2 regions of the Fundidesulfovibrio sp. genome follow, and region 2 is predicted to be linked to the other one. Evidence: predicted binding sites of a transcription regulator. Region 2 holds the regulator's gene; the other holds the start of a gene.
The links. The regulator sigma-54, encoded in region 2, starts transcription at its own class of promoters, with help from an activator protein. The targets are predictions, from matches to a motif close to CTGGCACGGNNNNTGCTT.
Positions count from the first base shown of each region.

Region 1: a site for sigma-54 is predicted at 2,098-2,115, ahead of ACV4UX_RS12415 (periplasmic heavy metal sensor). Genes of this name have one in related genera too.

Region 1 is NZ_JBZVFJ010000091.1:325-4,705, forward strand. Features, by position in the region: gene gmd (GDP-mannose 4,6-dehydratase) at 1-959, opposite strand, end outside; gene ACV4UX_RS12410 (GDP-mannose 4,6-dehydratase) at 956-1,930, opposite strand; gene ACV4UX_RS12415 (periplasmic heavy metal sensor) at 2,201-2,743, shown strand; gene ACV4UX_RS12420 (hypothetical protein) at 2,906-4,135, shown strand; gene ACV4UX_RS12425 (two-component system sensor histidine kinase NtrB) at 4,140-4,381, shown strand, end outside.
Region 2 is NZ_JBZVFJ010000048.1:4,346-8,726, forward strand. Features, by position in the region: gene rapZ (RNase adapter RapZ) at 1-139, opposite strand, end outside; gene ACV4UX_RS08225 (PTS sugar transporter subunit IIA) at 256-708, opposite strand; gene hpf (ribosome hibernation-promoting factor, HPF/YfiA family) at 708-1,247, opposite strand; gene rpoN (RNA polymerase factor sigma-54) at 1,289-2,728, opposite strand; gene ACV4UX_RS08240 (KdsC family phosphatase) at 2,913-3,473, opposite strand; gene pyrG (CTP synthase) at 3,527-4,381, opposite strand, start outside.

The sequences.
Region 1 (4,381 bases), on a different contig from region 2:
TCGCGGGCCTTGGCGGGGTCGCCCAGGAGGGTTTCCACCTCGGTGGGCCGGAAGTAGCGCGGGTCCACGGCGACGAGGCACTTTCCGGTTTCGGCGTGGAAGGCTTTCTCTTCGACGCCTTCGCCTTCGAAGCGCAGGGGGATGCCCAGTTCCTTGGCGGCGGCCTGGACGAAATCGCGCACGCTGTACTGCACGCCGGTGGCGATCACGTAGTCGTCGGGGGTGTCCTGCTGGAGCATGAGCCACATCATCTTCACGTAGTCGCGGGCGTGTCCCCAGTCGCGTTTGGCGGAGAGGTTGCCCAGGAAGAGGGTGTCCTGGAGCCCCAGCTTGATGCGGGCCATGGCGCGGGTGATCTTGCGGGTGACGAAGGTTTCGCCGCGCAGGGGGGACTCGTGGTTGAAGAGGATGCCGTTGCAGGCGTACATCCCGTAGGCTTCGCGGTAGTTCACCGTGATCCAGTAGCCGTAGAGCTTGGCCACGGCGTAGGGGCTGCGCGGGTAGAAGGGGGTCTTCTCGGTCTGGGGCGTTTCCTGGACCAGGCCGTAGAGTTCGGAGGTGGAGGCCTGGTAGACGCGCGTCTTCTGCGCGAGGCCGAGGATGCGCACGGCTTCGAGGATGCGCAGGGTGCCCAGGGCGTCGCAGTTGGCGGTGTATTCGGGGGTCTCGAAGGAGACGGCCACGTGGGACTGCGCGGCGAGGTTGTAGATCTCGTCCGGCTGGATCTGCTGGATCACGCGGATGAGGTTGGTGGAGTCGGTGAGGTCGCCGTAGTGGAGGATGAACTTGCGGCCGTCGACGTGGGGATCCTGGTAGAGGTGGTCGATGCGGTCGGTGTTGAAGAGCGAGGAACGGCGCTTGAGTCCGTGGACCTCGTATCCCTTGCCGAGCAGCAGTTCGGCCAGATAGGCCCCGTCCTGGCCGGTGATGCCCGTGATGAGGGCTTTCTTGTGGCTCATGCTATGGTCTCCTGATGGGAAGTCTTTTGTTCGGCGCGCACCATGGCGGCGGCCACTTCGGGCATGGCCATGGTGGCGCGCCAGCCCAGCTTTTCCTGGGCTTTCGCTGGATTGGCGCGGCTCACGAGGATGTCGGAGGGGCGCAGGAGGCCCGGGTTGCGGTCCACGTGGTCGGCGTGGTCGAGGCCGAGTTCTGCGAAGACCCGGGCGGTGAAGTCCTGGAGGGAGAAGCTCCGGCCGGTGGCGATCACGTAGTCGTCGGGTTCGTCCTGCTGGAGCATGCGCCACATGGCGTCGACGTATTCGCCTGCCCAGCCCCAGTCGCGCACCACGTCGGTGTTGCCCAGGCTCAGGCGCTCGCCGGACCCGCTGGCGATGCGGCAGGCGGCGGCCACGATCTTGCGCGTGACGAAGCGCTGCGGGCGCAGGGGCGATTCGTGGTTGGAGAGGATGCCGGAGCAGGCGTAGAGCCCATAGGCCTCGCGGTAGTTGGCCACGGCCCAGTGGGCGGCGGCCTTGGCCACGGCATAGGGGCTGCGGGGCCGGAAGGGGGTCTCCTCGTCGGCGGGGCCGGGGGCGTTGCCGAACACCTCGGTGGAACAGGCGTTGTAGAGGCGAACGGGCTTGCCCAGCAGGCGCAGGAGTTCCAGGATGTTCAGGGTGGCGGCGGCCACGGACTCGAAGGTCTCCAGGGGCTGCTCGAAGGAGAGGCCCACGGAGCTTTGCCCCGCGAGGTTGTAGATCTCGTCGGGCTCGCAGCGCTCCACCGCCTGCCAGAGTCCCCGGAAATCGGTGACCGAGGCCGAGTGGATGACCACTCGATCCGCCACGCCCAGGGCCGCCAGGCCCGAGCGGTTGGCCATCTGGGCGTCGCGCGAGGTGCCGGCCACTCGATAGCCTTTGTCGCACAGGAGCCTGGAGAGGTAGGCCCCGTCCTGGCCGGAGATGCCGATGATGAGGGCGGATTTCATGCTGGGTCCGGGAGTTGACGTTTGGCGGCTTTTCTTGGGCCAAACGTAGGCCGCTGTCAATGGCGACCCGATGCGCTGTTGTGCAAATCGATGTGCAAGCAGTTGCACTTTGAGCGCGATGGATTCGGTGTGCTCACGTAAATAATCAACAACGTTGGCTTAATTTATTGGCACGCTTGCTGCTAAATGGTGGCGTCGGTCGACGAGACCCCGTCCGCCGCCGCACGCCGCGCCCGGCGCGGCATGATGGATGAATCCAAGGAGAACACCATGAAATCGCGTCTTGCCTTGTCGATCCTGGCCCTGGCGGCTGTCGTGGCCTTCGCGTCCCTGGCCGTCGCCCGTCCCGGCGGCGGGTTCCACGCCTGGCTTTCCAACCTGCCCCAGGAAAAGCAGGAGCAGGTGGCCAAGCTCTACGCCGAAGGCCGCCAGAAGCTCTATGACCTGGAGAGCCGCAAGTGGGCCAAGCAGGCCGAGATGAACGCCCTGCTCGTGCAGCCCAAACAGGACGCGGCCAAGATCGACGCCCTGGCCAAGGAGATCGGCACGCTCTCCTCCATGGTCTACCAGGAGCGCGTTGCCCTGCAGCAGCGCATCCTCAAGGAGACCGGCGTGAACATGCCCCTGGCGGGCGGCCCCGGCGGCGGCTACGGCCCCGGCTGCGGCGGCCCCGGCGGCGGCTACGGAAAGGGCATGGGCATGGGCTACGGCCCCGGCTGCGGCGGCCCCCAGGCGGCCCAGCCCCAGGCCGACCAGTTGCCCCCCTGCTGCCAGCCCCCCGGCCAGCAGGCCCCGCAAAAGCCCGCACAATAGTTCCTGTCCACCTCACCTCCCTCACCTCGGGAACCCCGCCCCCCATCGGCGGGGTTCCCCCTCATCCCTGGCCCGGCGATTGCCATGCACGCCCCCGAGGTATAAACCGCCCGAAGGCCCGGCCCCCTGCGGCCGGAGCGTTTCAACCCCGGGAGCCCGCTCATGATCCGACGTCTACTCTGGCTTCTCAGCTCCTTCGCCATGGCAGGCGTGGTCGCCTCCGCCCTGGCCCTCTTCGCGGGACCCTCCGCCGAAGTGGCCCAGTGGTCCGGCTGGACCTTTCTCGGCCTGTCCCACCCCAGGTGGCAGGCCCTGCACATGGGCCTGGGCGTCCTGCTGGCCCTGGCCTGGCTGGCCTCGCTCATCCCCTGCGGACGCCGCGTGATGGCCCCCGCCCAGGGCGAGGGCGACTTCGGCCCCTCCCTGGCCGTGGCCTGCATCGTCTTCGTGGCCTTCGCCGCCGCCTCGGCCCTGCTTCTTCCGCCGGGCGGAACCCTGGGGTCTCTCTCGGGGTCGCTCAAGAAGTGGCACGCCAAGAGCTTCGGGGAACCACCCCTGGCCGGAGCGGCCGACATGGCCCCTACGGAACTGGCCAAGCGGCTGAGCCTCGATCCCGGCAAGGCCCTCACCAACCTCGCCGTGCACAACGTGCGCCTGAGCTCCCCCGACGCCACCCTGGCCGAGATCGCCCGTCAGAACGGGCTCGTGCCCGCCGCCGTCTACGAGACCCTGCGCGGCGGCCGCGAGGCCAGGCTCCCAGCGCCCGTGGCCCAGGCCCAGGCCGAGGCCCCCAGGCCCCAGGCTCCGCCGCCCCCGGCCCTGCCCGCCGACCCCCCGCCGGGCCTGGGTCGCCTCAAGCTGGCCGACGTGTGCGAGCAATACGGCATGAACCTCCCGCGCGCCGTGGACACCCTGGCCAAGGCGGGCATCAAGGCCTCCGGCGACATGACCCTGCGCCAGATCGCCCAGTCCAACCTCATGCTGCCCGTGGAGGTCTACGACGCCCTGCGCGGCACGCCGCAGGCCGCGCCCGCGCCGCAGCAGGCTCCTGCCCCCGCGCCATCCCCCGCGCCGCAGCAGGCGCCCGCGCCCGTCGCCCAGCCCGCTCCGGCCCCTGAAACCCCGCACGGGCAGCAGCCGCCCATGCCCGCGCCGCCCCTCGTCGCCCCGCAGCCGCCCGCCCAGCAGGCCCCAACGGCCGTCCCCGTCCCCGAGGGCCTGGAACGCATGACCCTGGCCGCCTTCTGCCGCGAACACTCCCTGGACACCGCCCAGGCCCTGGCGCGCCTCAAGGCCAAAGGCATCGTGGCCTTCTCGGACATGACCTTCCGCGAACTGGCCATCGAGAACAACCTCACCCCCGAGCAGGTCATGGAACTGCTTGTGAGGTAACGCCATGGACGTCTCCGCCCCCAGAGCCCCGCGCAGCCTCCCGGCCCTTGCGGCCCTGGCCCTGGTGCTCATGGGGGCGGCCCTCTCGGTGATCACCTGGCGCAACTTGGAATCCCAGCGCCGCATCATCGACCAGCACGCCCTCTTCGCCGCGCGCACCATCCTGCGCGGCGTGGAGGCCAACTTCATGCGCCTGCTCCCCCACCTGGGGCGCATGCCGCGCGACCAGGCAGTGGAACGCCTCGA
Region 2 (4,381 bases):
GCTTGGGCATGAGCACGGGCGGCAGGCCGTCCACGCAGAAATAGCCCATGTCCTCGAAGACGTTGAGGGCCGTGGACTTCCCGGACCCCGACAGGCCCGTGATCACCACCACGGGCAGATGGGCGCTCGCTCCCGGCATGGCATCGCTCCTTGTGAAAAGTCCCCGCCGCGCGGTGGCGCGGCGGGGACCGGCCTATCACACATCGCGTCCGTTTGCGTGACGAAGCCGCCGCCCCTCGCGGGGCCACGGCAGGTTCACGCGTGGCTGGAAAGCACCTTCCAGAGGGCCTCGTGATCGGCGGCGTCCAGGAAGGAACGCCGGAAGCCCTCGTCTGAGAGAAGCCGCGAGATCTGCGCGAGGATGCGCAGGTGCATGCCCGCCACGTGTTCGGGCGCGAGCACCAGGAAGAAGATGCGGCAGGGCTTGTGGTCCAGGGATTCGAAATCGATCCCCGCGCGGCTGCGTCCGGCCACGATGACGATTTCCTTGAGCGAATCCATCTTGCCGTGGGGGATGGCAACGCCGTCGCCGATGCCCGTGGTGCCGAGATTCTCCCGGTCCATGAGCACGCGCGACGCCTTGGCCGGGTCCACGTCCGGGAAGGCGGCGGCCACGGGGGCCACCAGCTCCGCGAGAACGTCGGGCTTGCCCCCGGCCGCCAGGTCCTCCAGGACGAAGTCCTTGCGCAGGTATTCCCCCAGGCGCATCAGAGGGAAACTCCAGGATCGATCAGGCCGTAATCGCCGTTCTTGCGCTTGTAGAGCACGTTGACGCGCTCGGTCTCGGCGTCGAGGAACACCAGGAACTCGTAGTGCATGGCGTCGAGCTGCTCGGCTGCCTCTTCCACGCTCATGGGCTTGGGGCTGTACTTGTCGGATTCCTCGATGGCGTGGACCTTGCCCTCGGTGGTGAAGCTCACCACGCCCATGGTCACGTCGCCCTGGGCGGCCTTGCGGCGGTCCTTCATCTTCTCGCGCAGCTTGCGCAGCTGGGCGTCGAGCTTGTCCGTGATCATGTCGATGGTGGAGTACATGTCGTCGGAGCGCTCGTGGGCCGAGATGTGCATGGCGTCGGCGTCGATGACCACGTCGGCGATCTGGCGGGTCTTTTCAACGGAAAGAGTGACCACCACTTCGGCGTTGTCGGAATTGCTCATGTACTTGGAGAGCTTGTCGAAACGCTTGGCGGCATATTCCTGCAGGCCGGGAGACGGCTCGAAGTTCTTGAAATTGAAGGCGATAATCATGGTAACCTCCGGGGGATGACGCCGCGTGGCGGCGGATTTGGCTACAATACGTCCTTGCGCTTCGAGGAGGATTCGATGCCCATGGCCATGCGGTACTTGGCCACCGTGCGCCGCGCGATGTTCACCTGCAGGCGCCGCTTGAGAATCTCCGCGATCTGTTCGTCGCTGGTTGGTTTCTTGGGGTCCTCGGCCGAGATGAGCTGCTTGATCACCGCCTTCACCGACTCCGAGCCCACGGACGACCCGTCGTCGAGTTCCAGCGCGGAGTTGAAGAAGAACTTGAGTTCGTAGATGCCGTGGGGCGTGGCCACGTACTTGCTCGTGGTGATGCGGCTCACGGTGGATTCGTGCATGCCGATGTCGTCGGCCACGTCCTTGAGGATCAGCGGGCGCAGCTTCGTCACGCCGTCCTCGAAGAATTCCCTCTGAAATTTCACGATGGATTCCAACACCTTGAACAACGTTCGCTGGCGCTGATAGAGGCTTTTCATCAGCCACTGGGCGCTGCGCATCTTGTCCTGGAGGTACTCCTTCTCCTTGTTGGCGCTGGAACGGCCCATGTCCTCCATATAATAAGGCGAAAGCTGGAGCTTGGGCAGGCCGTCCTCGTTGAGCACGATCACGAAGTCGTCTCCGAACTTGTACACGAACGCGTCCGGGCTGACGTACACCGGGTCCGGCGAGCTGAAATGCGAGCCGGGCATGGGATCGAGCGTCTGGATGATCTCCAGATACTCCTTGATCTCCTCCATGCTCAAGCGGAACTTTTTCGCCAGGGGCTTGTAGCGCTTCTTCTCCAGGTCTTCCAGGTGGTCGCGCACGATCTCCAGGAGCACGGGGTCCGTGTAACCGTACACCTCCAGCTGCACCAGCAGGCACTCCTGGGGCGAGCGCGCGGCCACGCCCACAGGATCGAGCCGCTGCAGCGCCTGGACGACAACTTCCACCTCTTCGGGAGTCACCGAAAGCACCTGGGCGAGCTCCTCCGTGCTGGAGCGCAGGTAGCCCCCGGAGTCGAGATTGCCCACGATCTCGTCCGCGATGGCCTGCTGCCGGGCATCCAGGGGCGAGAGGCTGATCTGCCACGCCAGGTGCCCCTCCAGCGAGGGCTTGGCCGTGAGCCTGGCCTCGAAGGACATGCCCTCCTCGGGCGTCTCATGCTCGCGCACCGTGGCCTGGCGCGACGTGGAGGCGAAATCGCCCAGGTAGTCGTCCCACTCGGCCGTCTTCATCAGCTCGCGCTGCATGGCCCCCTCCTCCTGGGTGGAGTCGGGGGCGTGCGAATCCTCGGCAATGGTGGGCTCGGGCCGCTCGTCGTCGAACTGGGTCTCCTCGAGCAGCGGATTCTCCAGGAGCTCCTGCTGCACCGTTTCCACCAGTTCCAGACGGGAAAGCTGCAACAGCTTGATGGCCTGCTGCAACTGGGGCGTCATCACCAGCTGCTGCGAAAGCTTGAGTTGCTGCCTGAGCTCAAGTGCCATCGTGCTATCGTCTCCTTGTGAACTGGCCCGGGCGACTAGCAAGAAGAATGCCGGATGCCCGCCTAGCCCGGTGGTTATGCACCAAAACCGAACCGGAAGCAAGACTTGACGGCTTTTTCCGTGAAGCGCCAAGGACGGCGGGGGCCACGACAGGGGCGGCCGGGGAATAAGCCCGACGTATCGGCTACAGGGCGATGTCGCGCCAGAGGGCGTCGCGCTTGCCCTGGGCGGTGAGCAGCAGGCGCACGGCGTCGCGCACGGCGCCGTGTCCGCCGGGCAGCCGCGAGACCCAGGCGGCGAGGCGCAGGATTTCGGGCTGGGCGTCGGCGGGAGCCATGGGCAGTCCGGCTTGGCGCATGGGCGCGGCGTCGAGCCAGTCGTCGCCCATGTAGGCCAGGTGCGGGAAGTCGAGGCCGCGCTCGGAGAGGATGCGCTCCAGGACGGGGAGCTTGCGCAGGTGTCCGCCGTGGAAGGCGGTGACGCCCAATTGCCGGAGCCGCTCCTCGGCCTGTGGGTTGGGCAGCCCGCTCAGGGCGGCCACCTCGACGCCCGCGCGTTCCAGGAGCTTCAGGCCCATGCCGTCGGGAATGGAGAAGCATTTGAGGGACTGCCCCTGGTTGTCCAGCCAGAGGCGGTTGTCGGTGAGCACGCCGTCCACGTCGAGCACGAGCAGGCGCACGTCGCGGGCCAGGGCCAGGGCGCGGCGGCTGAGGCCGGGGCGCGCGGGGCGTTTGGTGGGTCGCATGAAGGGATGGCCCCGTCGGCCGGAGAGGTCCGGCCGACGGGGAGCAGGGATTGTTACGCTTCCCGCTGGGTCTTGGCGGCCCGGATGAATTCCCGGAAGAGCGGGTGGGGCTTCATGGGGCTGGACTTGAATTCCGGGTGGAACTGGCAGCCCAGGAACCAGGGATGCCCGGGCAGCTCCACGATTTCCACGAGGGATTCGTCGGGAGAGAGCCCGGAGAAGACCATGCCCTTCTCGGCCATGCGGGCGTGGTAGGCCTTGTTGAACTCGTAGCGGTGGCGGTGGCGCTCGTCGATCTGGGCCTTGCCGTAGGCCTCCATGGCCCTGGTGTCGGGCTGGACCACGCAGGGGTAGGCCCCCAGGCGCATGGTGCCGCCCATTTCGGAGTCCATGTCGCGCTTTTCGATCTTCTTGGTGCGGAAGTCGTACCACTCGCGCATGAGGTAGATCACGGGATCGGGGCTCAGGCGGTTGAATTCCTCGGAGTTGGCCTCGGTGAGCCCCAGGACGTTGCGGGCGAACTCGATGCAGGCCAGCTGCATGCCCAGGCAGATGCCGAAGAAGGGGATCTTGTTTTCGCGGGCGTGCCGGATGGCGGCGATCTTGCCTTCCACGCCGCGCGAGCCGAAGCCGCCGGGGACGAGGATGCCGTCGAGGCCGGCCAGGCGCTGGGCCACGTTGGCCGAGGTGACATCCTCGGAGTTCACGTAGAGCAGGTTCACGTGCACGCCGTTGGCCACGCCGCCGTGGATGAGGGCCTCGTGGAGGCTCTTGTAGGCTTCCTTGAGGTCCACGTATTTGCCCACGATGCCGATGGAGACCTCGCCCTGGGGGTTGGCCAGCTTGTGGGTGAGGTCCTTCCAGGCCGCGAGCTCGGCGTTCTTGGCGGGCAGGCGCAGGAGGATGGC